Regions from separate parts of the Vibrio toranzoniae genome, predicted to be linked through region 3. Evidence: predicted binding sites of a transcription regulator. Region 3 holds the regulator's gene; each other region holds the start of a gene.

Region 1 (8,022 bases), 1.0 Mb from region 3:
TCAGAATTCGGTTGGGCTCTAGGTTGAGCTTAAGGCTTGGGTCGATGAATTGGTCATTGTCTAAGGTGACGCCTTCAGCTTGTAGAGAAAAAATGGCGTTCTGTTGTTGCCACAATTCAAAAGGCAACTGTATGTTTTCTAATGAGGCGTCAAAGGATGCGAGGTGCCCGTCTGCCCATTCTAGGTCACTACGCAAAATATCTAAGCTGTTGATGTGATTGATCTGGATACCTGTCATATCCCATTGTTTGTTCAATAGGCTTTGGGTCTGTTTTTGGTTGAGTCGTAAACCATCGATCGTCACGTTCACCAAAGACCAGTCACGTTGATATTGTTCTGCTTGACCGGAAACCTTAGCGCCACGCCAGTCAAATGAAGCGCCATAAAGAGTGCTGTCACTCGGCTTTAGTTCGAGGTCAATCAACAGGTTATCGAATGCTTCGTCTTGCCAATACAGTTGCGTGGTTGAGAGTTGGGTTTTGCCATAAGGTAATAATGAGTTGTGCCCGTCCCATATGGGATCGGAGATCTGAAGATCAATGCCTCGCGCATTAAAGTCTGGGGTCGAGAAATCTAGATTATTGATGGCCAACTGGTGAAGCTTGAGGTTTGGCTGCGTAAGTACTGATGTGAGGTTTTTTAAATCATCAACTTCTAACTGCAGACCGCTGATCAACACTGAATCCAAGACCAGTTTGGCTTGAACTATAGAGCTAGGGCTAAACCACATACTGACTTTGTCGATGTACAAAGGCGACTTTTTTTCAGGTCGATTTTGGGTAATACCCATCAAAGTGATGTGATAAGGCGCCTGATACTCAACATCTTCAATGAGTAGAGGTTGTTCAAGCGTATGTTTTATAAAAAAATTAGCAACATCAGCACGGTATTGAGTCTGCAGGCTTAATAACAACGCAGCGATAACCGCAACGGCGATAGCCAGCACAATACCGAATACCATGAATACCTTTTTCATTCCCTGAAAGCCTTAAATTTCAATAGTCTCAAACAGAGTGGAACAAAAAGGGATAAGCATCAACAAAAAAGCCCCTCAAAAGAGGGGCTTGCTACAAAATATCATTGTAAATGGGCGTTCGTTTTGGACTTAGCCCGAGCAGATAGGTGGGTTAGTCTAATTGTGGACCAGCCGCAACCAGTGACTGACCTTCAGCATTGTCTGTGTATTTATCAAAGTTGTTGATGAATCGTGTTGCTAGATCCTTCGCTTTGCTCTCCCACTGTAGCGGGTCAGTGTACGTATCACGTGGGTCAAGAATGGTCGAGTCTACATCGTGTAAGGCGAGTGGCACTTCTAGGTTAAACATAGGGATAACCTTAGTGTCTGCATTGTCGATTGAACCATCTAGGATAGCGTCGATGATGCCGCGAGTATCTTTGATAGAGATACGCTTACCACTGCCATTCCAACCTGTGTTCACTAGGTAAGCTTCTGCACCAGCCGCTTCCATGCGCTTCACAAGCACTTCAGCGTACTGAGTTGGGTGGAGCGTTAGGAATGCAGCGCCAAATGCCGCAGAGAACGTTGGCGTTGGCTCTGTAATACCGCGCTCTGTACCTGCGAGCTTCGCTGTAAACCCAGATAGGAAGTGGTATTTAGTCTGTTCAGGAGTCAGTTTCGATACTGGTGGTAGCACACCAAATGCATCCGCTGTCAGGAAGATAACTTTTTTAGCGTGACCTGCTTTTGATACTGGCTTAACAATGTTTTCGATATGGTGAATCGGGTAAGAAACACGAGTATTTTCTGTTTTTGAACCGTCATCAAAATCGATAGAACCATCACCACGGACCGTTACGTTTTCTAGTAGGGCATCACGACGGATTGCGTTGTAGATTTCAGGTTCCGCTTCTTTCGATAGGCGAATCGTCTTCGCGTAACAACCGCCTTCAAAGTTGAAGATACCGTCGTCATCCCAACCATGCTCATCATCACCGATCAGCTCACGCTTAGGATCCGTCGATAGTGTTGTTTTCCCCGTACCTGATAGGCCGAAGAATACGGCTACATCGCCTTTCTCGCCTACGTTTGCACTACAGTGCATTGAAGCAATGCCTTGCAGAGGAAGTAGGTAGTTCATCATTGCGAACATGCCTTTTTTCATCTCACCGCCGTACCAAGTACCACCAATGATTTGAACGCGCTCTGTCAGGTTGAACGCAACGAAGTTTTCAGAGTTTAGGCCCTGCTTCTCCCAGTTCGGGTTGGTTGTTTTAGCACCGTTCATTACCACAAAATCAGGTTCGAACGTTGCAAGCTCTTCGTCAGTTGGACGAATGAACATGTTCTTAACGAAGTGCGCTTGCCACGCTACTTCAGTGATAATACGAACACTTAAGCGCGTATCTGGGTTCGCACCACAGTAACCATCAATCACAAACAGGCGCTTGCCAGATAGCTGAGTTGTCACAAGCTCTTTCAGCTCATTCCATAATTCAGGTGTAATCGGTTTGTTGTCATTTTTGCCTTGATCTGACCACCACATGGTATCGCGGGTCGTGTCATCTTTAACAATGTATTTATCTTTTGGTGAGCGGCCAGTAAAGATACCAGTGTCAACCGCAACAGAGCCAAGTTCCGTTACTACGCCTTTTTCGTAGCCCTCTAAACCTGGCAGTGTTTCTTCAACGAATAGCTGCTCGTAGCTAGGGTTACGAAGAACTTCAGTAACGCCTGTCAGTCCGTGCTTAGTTAGATCAATTTGTGCAGCCTTTGTATGTTCCATAACGGTCATAGGTGCTCCTTGTAGGATATTTTGTAGGGATTTTGTATTAATTTTTATGGTTATCTGCTCACCATGCTAGCAACGAGACTCGGGGGAAACAGGGATACAGCTCAAAAAGTATCCATATTAACATTGAGGTTTTAAGTGTCTCGTCACATATTGGCCCAACTAGTCTATCCTGTACGCAAACCTTTGCGCTAGGGGAAGGAACATTATTAATTGATGAAAATTAAGCGGTGATTTTATTACGAGATGTAACGGGTTTTGCGCTATTTTGATCACAAAAAAGGCCAGCTTGCAGCTGGCCTTTTTGGGTAAATTACGTGTTTTGGGTACGTTATAAATTAATGAACGGTATTGCTGCCTTTATCGGCTGCTTCAGCGTACAGTGCATCAACGTCGTTCTTGTCGAATGAATAATTTGTGCCACAGTAATCACAATGCAGAGCAACACTGCCTTCGGTACTTAGGATGTCGTACATCTCTTCTTGAGCAACCGTAATGATAGCCGCCGCGCTCCGCTCACGTGAACAACCACAGTAGAACTCAACTGGTTGTGGGGTGAACAGTTGGACTTTCTCTTGGTTGTACAAACGGTAAAGCAGTTCGTTCGCTTCTAGGGAGAACAGTTCTTCGTTTTTAACTGTGTCAGTTAGTTGCTCTAGGTGTTCGAAGTCGTCTGGCGTACCTGTGCCGTCTGGCATAACCTGCAATAGCATACCAGCAGCGTGTGCTTTACCTTCATGCTCGCCAGTGCGTAACCATAGACGAGTCTTAAGCTGTTCAGAGTTAGCGAAGTAACCTTCAAGCACTTCAGCAAGCGTGTCGCCTTCAAGGCCAACGATACCTTGGTAACGCTCACCTTGCTTAGGGTCGATAGTGATCACTAGATGGCCTTTACCCATAAGGTCGTGTAGGCCTGCGTTGTCAGCAATATCCCCTTCAAAGCGAGCAACACCGCGGATCTTCTGGTTGTTATCACCATTGATCACAGCGAGAGATACTGGGCCATCACCTTGAAGCTGCATAGTGATAGAACCTTCAAACTTTAAGGTCGCCGTTAGTAGCGTCGTTGAGACCAATAGCTCACCCAGCAGTTTCTGTACTGGCGCTGGGTATTCCTTGCTAGAAATAATCTGTTGGTACGCTTCATCCATTTGTACCAATTCACCACGTACTGATAGGTCTTCAAATAGGTAGCGATTTAAAACATTACTTGTAGACATTGGGTCTGCCATTTGGCTATTCCTTCTAGCTTATTGAGTCTTGAACTTGATGATGTCACGACGTTGCTTCTTATCCGGACGACGATCTGGAGCTGGGTTATGAGCATTCAGCTTGCGTTGTTTCGCAAACTCTTCTCTTTTTGCCAAGCTCTCGGTGGTTTCTTCATAGAGTGTTTGAGCGATCGGAGCCCCGCCACGATGCGCCGAAATTTTCTCGATAGTCACCGTTTTTTCTTCATTCCCTTGACGCAGTGTAATCACCGCCCCAAGTTCGACAATTTTACTTGGTTTGCTGCGTTGACCATTATAGTGGACTTTGCCACCATCGACCATGTTGCGAGCAATAGAGCGGGTTTTGTAAAAACGAGCTGCCCACAACCATTTATCGAGTCTGACAGCTTCATCAACAGTTTTCATATAGGGTTGTGCCTTTTCAGTGAAAAATGAATGTGGTTTAACTGTAATTAACAGAGCGCAACATGTTCTTGATGATGCTTATCACATTAAGTAGAAGCTTAAAGTGGAGGCGGTTGGCATTTTTTTCAAGTCATATTACAAAATAGCCATCTAATGCCGATTTATGAATTGGCTATGATATAATTCATGATCTTATGCTTAAATGCGCTTGGTATCGAACGAATGAATGAAAAAGTTGGAAGCTTAATGATTTTCAGCGTTTGTCGTCTTGAAAAGGGGCAAGGGAAGTGAACTTTTTAGAGCTCAAAAATCGCATAGGACACTCACCTGTGTTGAGCCGCTTATTAGAGAATAAATTTGTATTTCAGCAGAAACTAAGCCTAGCGACTTGTTGTTTGTTAATTGCAGCTTCAGCATGGATTTTAGGACAGCTTGCATGGTTTCTTGTACCTGCTGAGCAAACGGTTGTGCCTTGGAAAGCGTCTGTTTCATCTTCTTCTTCAGCACTTCAACCGACCCTTGATATCTCTTCTTTGCAACAGAGTAACCTTTTTGGCGCCTATAACCCAACCACGCCCGCTGTGGTTGAACAGCAAGTTATCCAAGATGCGCCAAAGACACGGTTGAACCTGATTTTAGTGGGTGCAGTCGCCAGTTCTAACCCCAAATTAAGCTTAGCTGTGATTGCTAATCGTGGCACACAAGCAACCTACGGAATTAACGAAGTAATAGAAGGCACTCGAGCTAAGCTCAAAGCGGTATTAGTGGATCGTGTCATTATTGATAACTCAGGGCGAGATGAAACCCTGATGCTTGAAGGTATTGAATACAAACGTTTAGCCGTATCTGAACCTGCGCCACCTCGCGCTTCTTCTTCGGTTCGTGGCAATAACCCAGCTTCTGCAGAAGAGAAGTTGGATGAAATAAAAGCGAAGATAATGGAGGATCCACAACAAATTTTCCAATATGTTCGTTTATCTCAGGTTAAGCGTGACGATCAAGTGATCGGTTATCGTGTGAGCCCTGGCAAAGATTCAGAACTTTTTAACTCTGTTGGGCTCCAAAACGGGGATATTGCTACTCAGTTAAATGGACAAGATCTGACTGACCCTGCCGCTATGGGCAACATATTCCGATCAATCTCAGAGCTAACTGAGCTAAATCTCGTCGTTGAGCGAGATGGTCAACAACATGAAGTATTTATTGAATTTTAGAACTTTGCGTCTAACCAAGGACGAAAGTGTAGGAGAAGTACGTGAAGCATTGGTTTAAGAAAAGTGCGTGGTTATTGGCAGGAAGCTTAATCTGCACCCCCGCAGCCATCGCTAGTGATTTTAGTGCCAGTTTTAAGGGCACTGACATTCAAGAGTTTATTAATATTGTTGGCCGTAATCTAGAGAAGACGATCATCGTTGACCCATCGGTGCGCGGTAAAATCGATGTCCGTAGCTATGATGTACTCAACGAAGAACAATATTACAGCTTCTTCTTAAACGTCTTAGAAGTGTACGGCTACGCGGTCGTTGAAATGGACTCGGGTGTTCTCAAGGTAATCAAAGCTAAAGACTCAAAAACATCGGCAATCCCCGTTGTCGGTGAGCGTGATTCGATTAAAGGTGACAGCGTGGTTACACGTGTTGTGACCGTTCGCAATGTCTCGGTTCGCGAACTTTCTCCTTTGCTTCGTCAACTGAATGACAATGCTGGCGCGGGTAACGTCGTGCATTACGATCCCGCTAATATTATTTTGATTACTGGCCGTGCGGCGGTGGTCAATCGCTTAGCGGAAATCATCAAGCGTGTTGACCAAGCTGGTGATAAAGAGGTTGAGGTGGTTGAGTTAAAAAATGCGTCTGCGGCCGAAATGGTACGTATCGTGGATGCACTGAGCAAAACCAACGATGCTAAAAATACGCCAGCATTTCTGCAACCAAAATTAGTCGCTGATGAGCGTACCAATGCGATTCTTATCTCTGGTGACCCTAAAGTTCGTAGCCGTTTAAGAAAGCTTATCGAGCAACTTGATGTCGAAATGGCGACCAAGGGCAACAACCAAGTTATCTATCTTAAGTACGCAAAAGCTGAAGATCTTGTCGATGTGTTAAAGGGCGTGTCGGACAACCTACAGTCAGAGAAGCAATCATCGACTAAAGGCAGCTCGTCTCAACGCAACCAAGTGATGATCTCAGCGCACAGTGATACCAACTCTCTTGTTATTACCGCTCAGCCGGACATTATGAACGCATTGCAAGACGTGATCGCGCAACTGGATATTCGTCGTGCTCAAGTATTGATTGAAGCCTTGATTGTTGAAATGGCAGAAGGCGATGGCGTTAACCTTGGCGTGCAATGGGGTAACCTAGAAACGGGTGCCATGATTCAGTACAGCAATACTGGTGCATCGATTGGTGGTGTCATGGTGGGTTTAGAAGAAGCTAAAGATACTGAAACGACCACTGCGGTTTATGATGAGAACGGTAAGTTCGTACGAAACGAAACGACTACTGAACAAGGTGACTACTCAAGTTTGGCTTCTGCTCTTTCTGGTGTTAACGGTGCGGCTATGAGTGTGGTAATGGGTGATTGGACTGCATTGATCAGTGCGGTAGCCACCGATTCCAATTCAAACATCCTATCTTCTCCAAGCATCACAGTAATGGATAACGGCGAAGCGTCGTTCATTGTGGGTGAAGAGGTTCCGGTTTTAACCGGTTCGACGGCGGGTTCAAGTAACGACAACCCATTCCAGACCGTTGAGCGTAAAGAAGTGGGTATCAAGCTGAAAGTCGTGCCGCAAATCAATGAAGGTGACTCGGTTCAGCTGCAAATCGAACAAGAAGTATCGAACGTATTGGGCGCAAACGGCGCGGTTGATGTGCGCTTTGCTAAGCGTCAGCTGAATACATCGGTGATTGTTCAAGATGGTCAAATGCTGGTGTTGGGTGGTTTGATTGATGAGCGAGCATTGGAGAGTGAGTCTAAAGTCCCGTTCTTGGGTGATATTCCAGTACTTGGACATTTGTTCAAATCAACCAGTACTCAGGTTGAGAAAAAGAATCTAATGGTCTTCATTAAACCAACCATCATTCGTGATGGCATGACAGCAGATGGTATCACTCAGCGTAAATACAACTTCATCCGTGCTGAGCAGCTGTATAAGTCTGAGCAAGGTTTGAAACTGATGGATGACGACAATATCCCAGTATTACCTAAGTTTGGCGAAAGCATGAATCACCCAGCTGAAATCCAAGCGTTCATCGATCAAATGGAACAAGAATAATGGCTGAATTGGTAGGGGCGGCACGCACTTATCAGCGCTTGCCGTTTAGCTTTGCAAATCGCTATAAGATGGTGTTGGAATATCAGCATCCAGAGCGTGCGCCGATACTTTATTATGTTGAACCACTGAAATCAGCGGCGATCATAGAAGTCAGCCGTGTTGTGAAAAGTGGTTTCACACCACAAGCGATTACTGCAGATGAATTTGATAAAAAACTGACCGATGCTTATCAGCGTGACTCATCAGAAGCGCGTCAACTGATGGAAGACATTGGTGCTGACAACGACGATTTCTTCTCTCTGGCAGAAGAGCTTCCTCAAGATGAAGATTTACTCGAATCGGAGGATGACGCGCC
Region 2 (8,022 bases), 1.2 Mb from region 3:
GTTTATGCTGTTCTTATTAAATAAGAGCAGATAAACATTGAGAACTTTTAAATTTGATTAACTTAATCACAGCCTAGAGCTGTTTGATTTCACTTTTTAAAGTGAAAACCAATTAAGTAATCAGTCAGCTTTCCAAATTGTTAAAGAGCATGAGACTTCCAGAACCTTGTTCTAAAATTCACATTTTCTAAAGACTCTCAGGGACAAAAATACTAACCAACAACAAAAGAAGTGGTTTAAATATTTAAGTAACCAAGAATATTTAGAGAATGGTGGGCGATACCGGGCTCGAACCAGTGACCCCCTGCTTGTAAGGCAGGTGCTCTCCCAACTGAGCTAATCGCCCACTAAAAGTTTTAATTCCTTCGCGGAGAAAGAATGGTGGGTCGTGCAGGATTCGAACCTGCGACCAATTGATTAAAAGTCAACTGCTCTACCAACTGAGCTAACGACCCAATGGTATCCCGTAGGGGAGTCGAACCCCTGTTACCGCCGTGAAAGGGCGGTGTCCTAGGCCTCTAGACGAACGGGACACTGCTAATTTATCTCCACTTTAAAAAGTAGAAACAAACCTTGAAGAACTTGGGAGTTCTTCGTCTCTTTGCTTTTCTAAACCTAATCAATCTGTGTGGACACTCATCGTCAATATCTTCGTATAAGGAGGTGATCCAGCCCCAGGTTCCCCTAGGGCTACCTTGTTACGACTTCACCCCAGTCATGAACCACAAAGTGGTAAGCGTCCTCCCGAAGGTTAGACTACCTACTTCTTTTGCAGCCCACTCCCATGGTGTGACGGGCGGTGTGTACAAGGCCCGGGAACGTATTCACCGTGACATTCTGATTCACGATTACTAGCGATTCCGACTTCATGGAGTCGAGTTGCAGACTCCAATCCGGACTACGACGCACTTTTTGGGATTCGCTTACCATCGCTGGCTCGCTGCCCTCTGTATGCGCCATTGTAGCACGTGTGTAGCCCTACTCGTAAGGGCCATGATGACTTGACGTCGTCCCCACCTTCCTCCGGTTTATCACCGGCAGTCTCCCTGGAGTTCCCGACATTACTCGCTGGCAAACAAGGATAAGGGTTGCGCTCGTTGCGGGACTTAACCCAACATTTCACAACACGAGCTGACGACAGCCATGCAGCACCTGTCTCAGAGCTCCCGAAGGCACTCCTGCGTCTCCGCTGGATTCTCTGGATGTCAAGAGTAGGTAAGGTTCTTCGCGTTGCATCGAATTAAACCACATGCTCCACCGCTTGTGCGGGCCCCCGTCAATTCATTTGAGTTTTAATCTTGCGACCGTACTCCCCAGGCGGTCTACTTAACGCGTTAGCTCCGAAAGCCACGGCTCAAGGCCACAACCTCCAAGTAGACATCGTTTACGGCGTGGACTACCAGGGTATCTAATCCTGTTTGCTCCCCACGCTTTCGCATCTGAGTGTCAGTATCTGTCCAGGGGGCCGCCTTCGCCACTGGTATTCCTTCAGATCTCTACGCATTTCACCGCTACACCTGAAATTCTACCCCCCTCTACAGTACTCTAGTTCACCAGTTTCAAATGCAGTTCCGAGGTTGAGCCCCGGGCTTTCACATCTGACTTAATGAACCACCTGCATGCGCTTTACGCCCAGTAATTCCGATTAACGCTCGCACCCTCCGTATTACCGCGGCTGCTGGCACGGAGTTAGCCGGTGCTTCTTCTGTTGCTAACGTCAAGAGATAACGCTATTAACGTTACCCCCTTCCTCACAACTGAAAGTACTTTACAACCCGAAGGCCTTCTTCATACACGCGGCATGGCTGCATCAGGCTTGCGCCCATTGTGCAATATTCCCCACTGCTGCCTCCCGTAGGAGTCTGGACCGTGTCTCAGTTCCAGTGTGGCTGATCATCCTCTCAGACCAGCTAGGGATCGTCGCCTTGGTGAGCCATTACCTCACCAACTAGCTAATCCCACCTAGGCATATCTTGACGCGAGAGGCCCGAAGGTCCCCCTCTTTGGCCCGTAGGCATCATGCGGTATTAGCCATCGTTTCCAATGGTTATCCCCCACATCAAGGCAATTTCCTAGGCATTACTCACCCGTCCGCCGCTCGACGCCCATTAACGCACCCGAAGGATTGTTAGTGTCGTTTCCGCTCGACTTGCATGTGTTAGGCCTGCCGCCAGCGTTCAATCTGAGCCATGATCAAACTCTTCAATTTAAAGTTTTGATTACCTAAATTAATAGGTGTGACTCAACGAATACTGACTTTAAAACTATTATTCATGTAAACATGAACATGTAATTTTAAAGCTATTATCATTCCAACAGAATGATAATGAATTGACTGTGCCAAAATTAAGTAAACTTAATTTTGTATTGGTCACTCAGTTCATTGAAATCAATTTGTTACCGAAGTAACTGCTATTACGCTCTTTCGAAAAAGAACCAATAACGTTTTGATATTCATCAACGAGTGCCCACACAGATTGATAGGTTTAAATTGTTAAAGAGCTTTTCCTTTTTGAGCTTCGCTCAAACCGGACGGCCATTCTAGCGATTTAAGTTTTAGTGTCAACCACTATTTTCAAAACTTTTTTCAAGCGTTTAGCTTGGCTAATTTGACCTGCTGATTTGTTTTCGCTTTTGAAACCTAAGCTCCGAAGCCATCCCGTGTCAGCGAGGTGGCATTATAGAGATTTCGATCACACTGGCAAGTCCTTTTTGAAGTTTTTCTTACTTTTTTGATTGTTCGAGCGTTTTTTGTTCAAAGCACCCCGTTTTCACTAGTATTCCCCTTAATTAAGGGCTTAAGGTGCCTATATAAAGGAGGATTTATGAGTTCAATACGCAGTTATAAAGGAATATCCCCTCAGATTGGACAAGGTGTCTATATAGATACAAGTTCGGTACTGGTTGGTGATATCAAAATCGGTGATGACTCTAGTGTATGGCCCTTGGTTGCAGCTCGAGGAGATGTAAACCACATACATATAGGTGATAGAACCAATATCCAAGACGGCAGTGTTTTGCATGTTACCCATAAGAATGCCGAGAACCCTGAGGGTTACCCTCTACTAATAGGTAATGATGTCACTATCGGTCATAAAGTCATGCTGCATGGCTGCACTATTAAAGATCGTGTGCTCGTCGGTATGGGAGCTATTGTGCTGGATGGTGTGGTTATCGAACAAGAAGTCATGATTGGTGCGGGAAGTTTGGTTCCACCTAACAAGGTACTTGAGAGTGGTTATCTCTATGTAGGAAGCCCAGTAAAACAAGCACGTCCATTAAATGATAAAGAACGTGCTTTCTTGCAGAAGTCGGCTGACAACTATGTTCAGAATAAAAACGACTATCTAGACGCTGTGCTTCCTGTTTAAAGCGCTTTAATCTGAATTCGATTAGAGGAGTCATACTCCTCTTCTTCTATTAGTTCTTCCGCTAGCTCTTCAATATCAAAACGTAACTCTGAAAAGATAACTAAAGCTTGATCGCCTTCTTCTATCTCTTTGCCTGCCAATCGGGATAATTCTTCAATAGACATGACACATTCAAGCAATGCACCTGACTGCTGTGCTGGGAAAGTGATAGATTGACTCTCTTCATCCCAATCTTGGATATCCGGAAATAGGATCGATTGATTCATTTTTTATAAATACCTTGTTACATCTCTAGATTTCTACGCAATTCTCTTAAGATCTGCTTAGTTCCCGGACGAAGACCACGCCATAGCATAAAGCTCTCTGCAGCCTGACCCACCAGCATGCCTAAACCATCATAAGCAGCGTGAACACCATTATCTAACGCCCATTGATTAAATACTGTCGTTCCAGATCCGTAAACCATGTCATAAACGGCGCTATTAGAATTGAAAATAGCATCAGAAACTGCAGGAAGCTGGCCACTTAGGCCTGATGACGTAGAATTAATAATGACATCAAAGCCTTCATTCACATCACTTAGTCCCATTCCTTTGATATTACCATATGAAGAAAACATTTCAGCTAGCAACTCAGCCTTTGAACTGGTTCGGTTAGCGACCACCAATTGTCGCGGCTTTTGATCAAGAAGAGGTTGAATCACTCCTCTTGCAGCGCCACCAGCACCTAGCAGGAGAACTCGAGCACCCTCTAATACCACTTGATTTTGCAGTAGATCTTGAACCAAACCCTCACCATCGGTGTTATCACCGATGACCTCTCCGTCATCTAATTTCTTCAATGTATTAACGGCGCCAGCTAATTGAGCCCTTTCCGTCAATCGGTCAGCAAACTGATAAGCGTCTTCTTTAAATGGTGCAGTGATATTACACCCTCGACCACCTTCGCTGAAAAAGGCTTTGGCAGCAGTGATGAATTCACCATGTTCAGGCTGTAGTGCTGTATAAGTAAGTTGTTGGCTGGTTTGGCGAGCAAATAATGTGTGAATGAATGGCGATTTACTTTGCCCAATAGGGTTACCGAAAACGGCATAACGATCTACTTGCTGTGTCATATCCTTACCTAACAGAAATAAAAAGGGTCATCTATATCAATGACCCTATCACTATCACCATAAGGAAGGAAGAATTACCAAACTCGAGGTTTTAGGTAGTCGCTATAAAGCAGGGCTTCTGGTGAACCCGCTTGTGGTTCGTAGCGATATTCCCAACGAGCCAACGGCGGCATAGACATCAATATCGATTCTGTACGCCCACCACTTTGTAAGCCAAATAAGGTGCCACGGTCATAGACTAGGTTGAATTCAACGTAGCGACCACGACGGTACAGCTGGAAGTCACGCTCACGTTCACCATAAGGTGTCTCTTTGCGACGCTCAACAATAGGCAAGTATGCCGCAGCAAAACCTTCACCGACCGCCTGCATGTAAGCAAAGCTCTTATCGAAACCCCACTCATTTAAGTCATCAAAGAACAGACCACCAACACCGCGCGTTTCATCACGGTGAGGCAAGTAGAAGTATTTATCACACCACTCTTTGTGCTCTTGATACACGTTATCACCAAATGGTGCGCACAGATCTTTAGCGGTTTGATGCCAAGACTGGCAATCTTCATCTACTGGATAGAATGGCGTTAAATCAAAACCACCACCAAACCACCAGATAGGGTCTTCCCCTTCCTTTTCAGCAATAAAGAAGCGTACGTTGGCGTGTGATGTTGGGATATAAGGGTTTTTAGGGTGGATAACTAACGATACACCCATCGCTTCAAATTTACGTCCGGCTAATTCAGGGCGGTGAGCGGTTGCTGAAGCCGGCATTGCCTTACCTGCAACATGAGAAAAGTTAACACCACCTTGCTCAAAGACCGCACCGTTGGTCATCACACGAGTACGACCACCACCACCGAGGCGTTCGCCAGGTTCGCGCTCCCATGCGTCTTCTTCAAACAACGCGCTACCATCAGCTTGCTCAAGCTGTTGGCAAATCGAATCTTGTAGGCTCAATAAAAACTGCTTTACTGCTTCTTTATCAATTGCTGACATCTTTCTTCCTCTGCAGGGTTTAACCCTGTCTTAATATTTTCGACGTTTTTGCATCTCTAATTTCGCTTGGTTTCTCACGACCACCCGTTTGACCTTCTAAAATAGCCACCAAATGTTGACCCAGTTGCTGTTGAACTTCTTCAGTCGTCATACAAGGCGGTTCACCTGTCAGGTTAGCACTGGTCGAGGTTAACGGCTTACCGAATTCATTACACATTCTTTGAACTAAAGGGTGATCCGTCACTCGCACCGCGATGGATTCAAATTGGCCACTGACCCAGTCAGTTACTTTACTGCTGGTTGGCATTATCCAAGTCACCGGTCCCGGCCATGTTGCTTTTACGGTCGCTAACTGCGCTTCCGTCAACTGGCTTTCGTCAATATAGGGCAGCAACTGCTCGTAACTCGCAGCAATTAGGATCAACCCTTTCTCCATCGGCCGCTGTTTTAAATCGAGCAATTTCTTAATGGCTTGTGGATTATCGGGATCACAACCGACCCCAAAAACGCCTTCAGTCGGGTAAGCAATGACTTCACCTTGTTGTAATGCCTGCAAAGTATGTTGAAAGTTATCCACGGGTTGCCTCATTAATTCTGTTGTCTAACTCGCTAAGTGTACAAATTATCATTCACTGTGACTAAAGCTATTTATTTATAAAATGTATCAATTAACAACTCAGACCGACGCAAACGTTTTCCTTGGGTGATTTTACCCGTATAATGCGCGCAAAATATCTAATCACTAATTAAATCGTACCTGAAGGAGTTTGAGATGACTGTCGGTATTATCATGGGTTCTAAATCTGATTGGCCAACAATGAAGCTAGCTGCAGAAATGTTGGATCAGTTTGGCGTGGCGTACGAAACAAAAGTGGTTTCTGCTCACCGCACACCTCAGCTGCTAGCAGACTACGCAACCAGTGCAAAAGAGCGCGGTATTAAAGTGATTATTGCTGGTGCTGGCGGCGCAGCTCACCTTCCGGGCATGGCGGCTGCTTTCACAAGCGTACCTGTTCTTGGTGTTCCTGTTCAGTCTAAAGCGTTGAAAGGCATGGATTCTCTACTTTCTATCGTACAGATGCCAAAAGGCATCGCGGTAGGTACTCTTGCTATCGGTGAAGCGGGTGCAGCGAACGCTGGTATCTTAGCAGCGCAAATCATTGGTACACACAATGAAGACGTGATGGCGAAAGTAGAAGCATTCCGCTCTGAGCAAACAGAAACGGTTCTGGCTAATCCAAACCCTGCAGAGGACTAATTCCCATGCATGTTCTTGTGTTAGGCGCGGGCCAACTTGCTCGCATGATGTCCCTAGCGGGGGCACCGCTGAATATTGAAATTTCTGCTTTTGATGTTGGCAGCAAAAATATTGTTCACCCATTAACGCAAGCGATTCTAGGCAACGGCTTAGACACCGCGATTGAGCGTGCGGACGTCATTACTGCAGAATTCGAACATATCCCTCACGATGTACTTGAGGTGTGTGAGCGTAGCGGTAAGTTTTTACCGACAACAAAAGCAATCAAAGCTGGCGGTGACCGTCGCCTTGAAAAAGCGCTGTTAGACGACGCAAGCGTGAAGAATGCCAAATACTACGAGATCAACTCTCGCGAAGACTTTGACGCTGCGATCGCTCACGTTGGCCTACCAATGGTATTGAAGAGCACACTTGGTGGCTACGATGGCAAAGGCCAGTGGCGCTTAAAGACATTAGATAATGTTGAAGCGACTTGGACAGAAATGGCTGAGTGCATTGCAGCGACCGACAACCAAGCGATTGTGGCTGAAGAGTTCGTTCCGTTTGACCGTGAAGTATCACTGGTTGGTGCTCGTGGCGCCAATGGCGAGATCCAAGTGTATCCACTGGCTGAAAATGTTCACACCGATGGCGTGTTAAGCTTATCAACCGCAATTGACGACATTGAACTGCAAGAGCAAGCGAAAACCATGTTCACCGCAATTGCAGAACGCTTAAATTACGTTGGTGTACTAGCACTTGAGTTCTTTGATGTTCAAGGTTCACTGCTGGTTAACGAGATTGCACCACGTGTGCATAACTCGGGGCACTGGACGCAACAAGGCGCGGAGACTTGTCAGTTTGAGAACCACCTGCGTGCCGTGTGTGGTATGCCACTAGGCAGCACCAAACTAATTCGTCCAACCGCAATGATCAACATTCTTGGCGAAGATACTCTACCTGAAGCAATTCTTGCTCAAGGTGGTTGTCATGTTCATTGGTATGGCAAAGAGAAGCGTGCTGGTCGTAAGATGGGCCACATTAACGTGAGTGCTGACTACAACGCAGAGCTGCAAAGAACATTATGTTCATTGGCAAACATTCTCGATAAGCAAGCCTACCCTGCTGTTCATGAATTCGCAGAGCAACTGAAGTAAGTCCTACATTGTGGATTTGATATAGAAACGGCGCTCAATGAGCGCCGTTTTTTTATTTCTGATGATTCACTTACTGTGATTAGTATTACTAATGAGATTGAATGTGATGACACTTGCGATCAGCACATTGCTTTTTAGTGCCACTGGCCGT
Region 3 (8,022 bases):
CTAAGGCGCTCTACCTTGAGCAAACCGAGCGTTACTGGCACGAGACTATGGGATTGGTTTGGCAAAGCCTACGTGACTGGCTAGACACCAGTAGGGACATTTCAGAAGAACCGGTTGTTGTTCCTGAAGCTTCTAGCTTAGCTGAGGAAGACAGTGAAGTTTCTGCAGCACAATAAGCTCAGCTCAGCCTATTGAGCAGATAGAGCAGCAAAGAAATTTGTAGGTTCTTAGCTCGCTGGCAATAACCGTTAAGTAATAAAAAGCCGAGACATCAAATGATGTCTCGGCTTTTTTCCTTCAAATATCGTTACTAATGATAATTTCCCAAAGGGTATTAGTCACCAGCGAACATATAACCTTCACCGTGAACCGTCACAAAAATCTGTGGATTCTTAGGGTCGAACTCCATTTTGGCACGCATACGACGGATTAGTACGTCGATAGTACGGTCATTAGGCGCGTCCACTCGATGACTGATCATATTAAGAATACGTTCACGGCTTAACACTTGGTTAGGGTGGGAAGAGAGCGCTACTAGCAACTCATATTCCGCTTTAGTCAGTTTAACTGGATCACCGTTTTGGCTTAGTGCGCGACGAGGAATATCAAACGTCCACTCACCAAAACGAACCACAGATTCATTTTCTGTTTCTTCTACCATAGCGACCGCTATTTTACGAGCAGCAGCAATACGCCAAAGTAAGTTTTTAACTCGAACCAATAACTCGCGAAGTTCGAAAGGTTTAGTAACATAATCGTCTGCCCCCATTTCTAGGCCTACGATTTTGTCGATGCTATCCGTGCGTCCAGTAACTAAAATAATTCCAATGTCTGATTGACTGCGTAATTCGCGAGTTAGCATCAATCCATCTTCGCCTGGCAAGTTGATGTCCAGCATAATGAGGTCCACGTTGTTTTCTTCTAACACGCTTCTCATTTGAGCGCCACTTTCTGCTTCGCTCACTGTGTAACCTTCGTTCTGGAAGTATCCAACCAATTTACTGCGGGTTACCACATCATCTTCTACGACTAATACGTGATAGCTCATCTACACCACTTTTCTTATTTAATAGTTTCAATGACTATTCTATTCATAACTAGTAACAATTCTAGTGGTGCAGAAGATAAAAGCCATAAACATGGATTTTTTTTGATACAAGACAATCTTAAACCTTGCTATTTATCGTCCATAACAATTCAATATGGGCATTACCACTAACGAGTAGCTTTGCGCTGAGCAAATATCACGGTTAGTTAGACTGAATACCCCGGGTATACGAAAGACGATATTAGGATCAATCAAATGAAAGATACAAAAGCGTTCAACGAACAAAGAGCAGAAATCTACTGGTGGTTATCAAGCTTATTCGCCAAAGAACTCACTCAAGAAGAACTCGATCACTACCACTCTGTTGAGATTCGTTCTTTCTTGACTGGCTTAGGCGAAAATAAAACACTAGAACCTGCGATTAATAACTTAGTTGACGCACTAAACCGTCTGCAAACACGTGAAGACGCGCAACTGGAACTGTCTGCTGACTTTTGTGATCTTTTCTTAAAAACAGATAAACATGGCGCTCTTCCGTACGCTTCTATGTACATCGGCGAAACTGGACTATTGAACGATAAACCAGCAAAAGAGATGGAAGAGATCATGGCTAAACACAACTTAGTGGTTAACCAAGACCTGAAAGAGCCAGCGGACCACATTGCTATCGAACTCGATTTCCTTGGTAACTTGATCATTCGCTCTAACGAAACTGAGCTTGAAGAAGAGCTAGAAAAATCATTTTCTGTTCAACAACAGTTTATCGAGCAACAACTCCTTACTTGGGTACCCAAGTTCAACGTGAAATGTCATGACGTTGACGAATTCGGTTTCTACGCTTCAGTCTCATCTCTGTTACTCGCCTTCTGTAATTTAGACGCTCAATATCTAGCTGGTGACTAAACTTATTGCATGACTAGGTAAATAAATTCAATAGAATGTGACAATTCACCCGGATTTCAGGGTGAATTTTATTGCGAGTAACTTCTAGTCAGTCTAAAATTGTGACCGCAAACGATAAAATATGAAACATTCACGAAATGCTATGCTTATTTAAGTTCAGAGCATTTCGGTGTTAAGACAAGCCGCTCAATAGCGGTTTTTTGTTTTTTAGCACGTTAGTACCCAAAGAGCCCTACAAATTACAGCTCTTAGTTAGGTAGCTTAACGGCTACTTTATTCCGTACTTTGGGAAAGTAGCTTCTAATAGGATAAAACCATGGCCACGATAAAAGATGTCGCTCGCTTAGCCGGCGTATCGACAACCACCGTTTCTCACGTAATCAACAAAACACGTTTTGTTGCAGAAGCGACTCAAGAAAAAGTAAACAAAGCTGTAGACGAACTGAACTATGCACCAAGTGCTGTTGCTCGTAGCTTGAAGTGTAATACAACGCGCACTATCGGCATGCTTGTTACTCAATCAACCAACCTATTCTTCTCTGAAGTTATCGATGGTGTTGAGAGCTACTGCTACCGTCAAGGTTACACTTTGATCCTGTGTAACACAGGTGGTATCTATGAGAAGCAACGTGACTACATTCGAATGCTGGCAGAGAAACGTGTAGATGGCATCTTAGTTATGTGTTCAGACCTAACTGAAGAACTAAGAGTGATGTTAGACCGTCACGCTGACATCCCTAAAGTTATTATGGACTGGGGCCCAGAGAGCTCTCAAGCTGATAAGATCATTGATAACTCTGAAGAAGGTGGCTACCTAGCAACCAAGTACCTGATTGAACGCGGTCACTCTAAAATTGCCTGTTTAAGTGGCCACTTAGACAAAGCAGCCTGTGTTGAACGCATTGCCGGTTACAAGCGCGCACTCAACGAAGCTAAGATTTCTACCGATAACAACATGATCATCGAAGGCAACTTCGAGTGCGATACGGCAGTTCTTGCTGCAGAGCAAATCGTTGAGATGGAAGATCGCCCGACTGCTGTATTCTGCTTTAATGACACGATGGCACTAGGTCTAATGAGTCGCCTGCAACAGAAAGGTATTCGTATTCCTGAAGATATTTCGATCATTGGTTACGACAACATCGAGCTGGCTGAATACTTCTCCCCACCTTTAACAACGGTGCACCAGCCGAAACGTCGTGTTGGTAAAAATGCTTTCGAAATTTTATTAGAACGTATAAAAGACAAAGATCATGAAAAACGTGTCTTCGAAATGCACCCTGAAATCGTAGAGCGATGTACAGTTAAAACGTTAAATTAATTGATAAAATGAGTTTAATTTCATCAAGCGCACCTTTAGGTGCGCTTTTTTTATCAGCAACCAAAGTGAACCTAGATGCACAACACAAAGATCATTAATTGAAGCAATATCACATTTTGAAATAACAAGTGTGAGCCTCATTCAACAAAAACTTTATTCTATTCAATCAGTCACGCACAGGGCAAACCTCTTGAAAAAGTGGGACGCAAAGCTTCCGGCCTAAACCACTCGTTGGTATGGTAGCGGGGTTACCGATGGCAAAATGCAGTAACTACTAATCATTTAGTAATTTACGGCCTATTGACAATTTTATTGCAACATTTTGCTAATCTCTCGGACCTGCTTATTTGGTGGCGTAGTTCAAATACACCGAGATAAATAACATGGATAAACCGATACTAAAGGACTCAATGAAGTTATTTGAGCCCCTAGGAAAAATAAAATCACGCTCAATGTTTGGTGGATTCGGTCTTTTTGCTGATGACACAATGTTTGCTCTGGTTGTTAATGACCAACTGCACATACGAGCAGACAAATGCACAACAAAGCAATTCGAACAACAAGGGTTTCAACCATACGTCTACAAAAAGCGTGGCTTCCCTGTCGTTACTAAATATTTCGCTTTACCTGAAGGCTTATGGCAAGACCAAGAGCAAATTTTGCAGCTTGCAACCACGTCTCTGGGTTTTGCTAAAGAAGAAAAAGCTGAACAGTCTTCTGCTAAGCCGACCCGACTCAAAGATCTTCCGAATCTTCGACTCGCGACTGAACGTATGTTGAAAAAAGCAGGTATTGATTCCGTAGAACGTTTATATGAATCTGGCTCTGTAAACGCGTTTAACGCTATTAAAGAATCACATACATCCTCTGTCAGTATTGAACTACTTTGGGCGTTAGAAGGAGCAATTAATGGTACACATTGGTCCGTAATTCCACAGCAACGTCGTGAAGAACTTATAAATCGTGTTAACTAACGCTGTTAGCTTAAACCTATCGATACAACTAAGCCGCATTTCTTGCGGCTTTTTTTATATCTGCTGAAAGTTAATCTATGCTTTGCCTGTCTATCTATACTATCGGTATGCATTGAAAATTTAGAGGAAGTATCAATGAGTAAGAAAATGATATTGGGTATTGTGTTGGTCGTAACAATTGTCTTGTTAGGCATCAATTTCGGCCAGTACTTAACGCTTGAAAATGCTAAGACCCAACAAGCTGTTTTAAATGACTACATTGACAGCAACTTTATTTCAGCTGCCGCTATCTATTTTATTGCGTATGTAATGATTACTGCTTTCTCAATTCCTGGTGCCGCTGTTGTCACCCTGCTCGGAGCTGCTCTATTTGGTTTCTGGAATAGCTTGCTGCTGGTATCTTTCGCAAGTGCAATTGGCGCCACGCTTGCCTTTTTAAGTAGTCGCTATTTATTACGAGACTGGGTCCAAACTAAGTTTGGCGGAAAATTAACGACGATTAACAAGGGGGTCGAAAAAGACGGAGCATTCTACTTATTTTCCCTGCGTCTGATTCCTGTATTCCCATTTTTCCTTATCAACCTATTGATGGGCCTAACGCCAATGTCGGTCAGTCGTTACTACATTACAAGCCAAATAGGCATGCTACCAGGCACGGCGGTTTTCTTGAACGCCGGAACTCAACTTGCGGAGATTGACTCACTTTCAGGTATCATTTCCCCTTCAGTATTGTTGTCATTTGCTTTGCTCGGGGTGTTCCCAATTTTTGCTAAATGGCTAATGGGTAAATTTCGCTCAACACCGATAACTGATTAAGGTTCTATGTCATGAAAATCTTTGTTGCATCGAATCCGACAGAAGCCCACATCATATGTGGATTGCTAGAAAGTGAGAATATTGCATGTGAGGTCCGTGGTGAGGGGTTGTTTGGTTTAAAAGGGGAACTCCCATTTACAGAAGATACTGACCCGTACGTTTGGCTGTATGAACCAGAACTGGCCAACAAAGCTCTCACTATTGTAAATGATTACCAAAAGCAGCAAGATTCGATCATCTATGAAGAGTGGCGATGTAGTGAGTGTCACGAAGTCAACGAAGCACAATTTGGCTCTTGTTGGCAGTGTGGCGCAGCCTCACCTGAGTAATACGCCAAGACTGTGACAAGAGGCTCGGTTTGATACCTCCTCAAAATAAAAACGGGAAGCTAATCTAGCTTCCCGTTTTTATTTCAATTCTATCTAATCATCTACCCTGAGAATAAACCTAGAGAATTATTGAATTTGCTTTTGGATAAACTCGATAGAATGTTGATTGAATGCTTCAGGGTTTTCTACATTGCATACGTGACCGCAGTTAGCTATTTCAACCAGTTCACTCGACTCATGTGCTTGCACCATTTCCTTTACTGGCTTAATGAACATGTAATCACGCTCTCCCATTAAATAGAGAGTAGGAATGGGTAACTCTCTATCTTTGAAATACTTCATTAGGGGATTAACATCTGCGGTTAAGATGAACCAACGTTTAAACTCTTTTTGGCACAGTTTCTTTGCTTCTCGGATAAACAGATGACGGGACTCTTTTTGGCTTTTTTGTGGCATTACTACATACGCAAAAAGACTGTATAACCACATATAAGGAATAATGTGTTTACTTAAGTTACCTAATTTGATTAAAACTTGAGAACGCGTGTTTAGCTTAGTGACAGCGCCACCTAATACCATTGAACGCACACGCCCTGCAGCTAACTCCGCAACGTTACGTACTATGATCGTGCCTAAAGACATGCCAACAAAATGTGCAGAACGGATTTTAAGATGGTCTAACACTTTGAGAATATCAAGCGTCACTGATTTGAAGGTATAACGATTCGAAATCAGCCCTTTAAGTATATTGTCTGATTTACCATGCCCTCTCAAGTCAATGAGCAGCAAGTTGAAATGCTGTTTATACGCTTTGATCTGCTTGAACCAAATGGAGGAGCTGCCTCCAGCGCCATGCACAAATACAACCCACTCATCGCTCGTAGGGTGAGTAAATGTTTTATGAAATAGTAAACTCTCAGACATACCTATCGCTTTAATTATTGGAATGGAGCTATGCCTCTTCACGAGGCGATGACTAGGATATCACGCTATCAAGAACTTTAAGTGATAATAGTGTCAAACCTATCATTAGTCATGTGAATACCTACCCCACCTTTTCTACCTGACTAAAATGAGTTTGCAAGCTTGGTCTTCGTAAACGTGATGTGATCTGATCAGAAAACAAAAAGGCACTCTACCACCAGAGCGCCTTCTTTTATTAAGAACTGTTGTTGTCCGCCAGCTAATTTTAAAGCTGAATCAAAAAGTTAAAATGCCGAATGGTACATGGCAAGATATTCTTTAGCCGCCACTTCCCAATTAAAATCTTGTTGCATCGCATAAAGCTGAACGCGCTTAATTTCAGATGGATTTTGCGCATAAAGCAGCAATGAACGATGTAAGACTGCCAGTAACGCCTGCGGTGTTGGCTCCTCAAAAGCAAACCCTGTAGCTAACTCAGGGGCTTGGTCGTAATCATTCACGCTGTCTTTTAAACCACCCACAGAACGGACTATCGGTAAAGTCCCGTAAGCCATGCTGTAAATCTGGTTTAAACCACAAGGCTCGAATTCGGAAGGCATCAAGAAGAAATCAGAGCCCGCTTCAACTAAGTGCGCAAGTTCATTATTGTACGCTTCTACGAACGAGAACTTATCTGAGTGAAGTGCGGATAGCTCTTTCAACTGACTCGCCAACACTGGATCGCCTGTTCCTACAATCACGATCTGAAGCTCGTTCTTCAAAAACTGCTCGATGATGGGCAATAAATAATGCACGCCTTTTTGATGGGTCAGACGACAAACCATGCCATACACAGCGCAGTCGATAGCTGGCAAACCAACATTTTGTTGCAATTTTTGCTTACACGCCGATTTACCACGAACCATGCTGTGCTTGGTCGCTTTGTATTTGCGAGGCAAAAAATCATCCGTTTCAGGATTCCAAGCACCATAATCACAGCCATTCAAAATACCGAACAAGTCCGAAGCTCTGTGTTGGAACTCTGCTGCCATACCATGACTGCCAAGCTCAGTTTTGAGCTCTTCTGCATAGGTTGGGCTTACTGCATTCACTTTGTCTGCACACAAAACACCCGCTTTTAGCATGGTAACGTGAGTATCACTTACTGCAGCTTCAGGTACGCTATAGCTGTGCATTTCAGGCAGGCATTGCAACTCTTCGTAAGAAAAAACGCCTTTGAACACCGCGTTGTGAATTGATATAACACTGCGAGTGTTTTCGAAAAATTCGTGCTGGTGATAACGAAACTTAAGCAAGAAAGGAACAAAGCCCGTATGCCAGTCGTTTACATGGACGATATCAGGTTGGAAACCAAGCTTTGGCAACATATCCAAACACGCAGCGCTAAAAAACGAAAAACGTTCTCCATTGTCAGCGTAAGCTTGGTTGTTCTCTGCATACATTTCTGGGCGGTCGAAATACTGGGCACATTCGATGCCTAAAACTTGAACGCCTTCTACGGTCAGTTTCTTAACCTGATAAGCAGTATGAGGCCAATGATCGAGTTCAGTCGATAAAATAACGTCTGCTGAGTCAATGTTTGGAATATTTCTATATGCGGGAATAGTCACTCGAACGTCCTGGTCGAGAGCTTGCAAAGCCTTCGGCAGTGCCTTGGCTACATCAGCCAAGCCACCACTTTTAATCAAGCCTTCAACTTCAGACGCT

What was found. The regulator PurR, encoded in region 3, represses purine synthesis genes. The targets are predictions, from matches to a motif close to TNANGNAAACGTTTNCNTNA.
Region 1: the regulator PurR is predicted to act here: its motif matches at 2,925-2,944, upstream of pckA (phosphoenolpyruvate carboxykinase (ATP)).
Region 2: the regulator PurR is predicted to act here: its motif matches at 6,160-6,179, upstream of purE (5-(carboxyamino)imidazole ribonucleotide mutase).

Annotation. Positions count from the first base shown of each region.
Region 1 is NZ_AP025514.1:99,890-107,911, forward strand. Features, by position in the region: gene OCU50_RS00450 (AsmA family protein) at 1-976, opposite strand, end outside; gene pckA (phosphoenolpyruvate carboxykinase (ATP)) at 1,128-2,753, opposite strand; gene hslO (Hsp33 family molecular chaperone HslO) at 3,089-3,982, opposite strand; gene hslR (ribosome-associated heat shock protein Hsp15) at 4,001-4,387, opposite strand; gene gspC (type II secretion system protein GspC) at 4,675-5,601, shown strand; gene gspD (type II secretion system secretin GspD) at 5,643-7,667, shown strand; gene gspE (type II secretion system ATPase GspE) at 7,667-8,022, shown strand, end outside.
Region 2 is NZ_AP025514.1:3,111,433-3,119,454, forward strand. Features, by position in the region: tRNA gene OCU50_RS14175 (tRNA-Val) at 271-346, opposite strand; tRNA gene OCU50_RS14180 (tRNA-Lys) at 380-455, opposite strand; tRNA gene OCU50_RS14185 (tRNA-Glu) at 458-533, opposite strand; rRNA gene OCU50_RS14190 (16S ribosomal RNA) at 657-2,209, opposite strand; gene OCU50_RS14195 (gamma carbonic anhydrase family protein) at 2,826-3,371, shown strand; gene OCU50_RS14200 (DUF1488 family protein) at 3,368-3,637, opposite strand; gene aroE (shikimate dehydrogenase) at 3,655-4,485, opposite strand; gene hemF (oxygen-dependent coproporphyrinogen oxidase) at 4,560-5,477, opposite strand; gene tsaC (L-threonylcarbamoyladenylate synthase type 1 TsaC) at 5,497-6,054, opposite strand; gene purE (5-(carboxyamino)imidazole ribonucleotide mutase) at 6,250-6,735, shown strand; gene OCU50_RS14225 (5-(carboxyamino)imidazole ribonucleotide synthase) at 6,741-7,871, shown strand; gene OCU50_RS14230 (DNA topoisomerase family protein) at 7,960-8,022, opposite strand, start outside.
Region 3 is NZ_AP025514.1:1,108,571-1,116,592, reverse strand. Features, by position in the region: gene elyC (envelope biogenesis factor ElyC) at 1-176, shown strand, start outside; gene torR (two-component system response regulator TorR) at 335-1,048, opposite strand; gene torD (molecular chaperone TorD) at 1,304-1,951, shown strand; gene purR (HTH-type transcriptional repressor PurR) at 2,268-3,272, shown strand; cyclic di-GMP riboswitch class I at 3,443-3,528, shown strand; gene OCU50_RS04955 (TfoX/Sxy family DNA transformation protein) at 3,656-4,246, shown strand; gene OCU50_RS04950 (TVP38/TMEM64 family protein) at 4,382-5,062, shown strand; gene OCU50_RS04945 (putative signal transducing protein) at 5,074-5,391, shown strand; gene OCU50_RS04940 (alpha/beta fold hydrolase) at 5,518-6,315, opposite strand; gene glgA (glycogen synthase GlgA) at 6,600-8,022, opposite strand, start outside.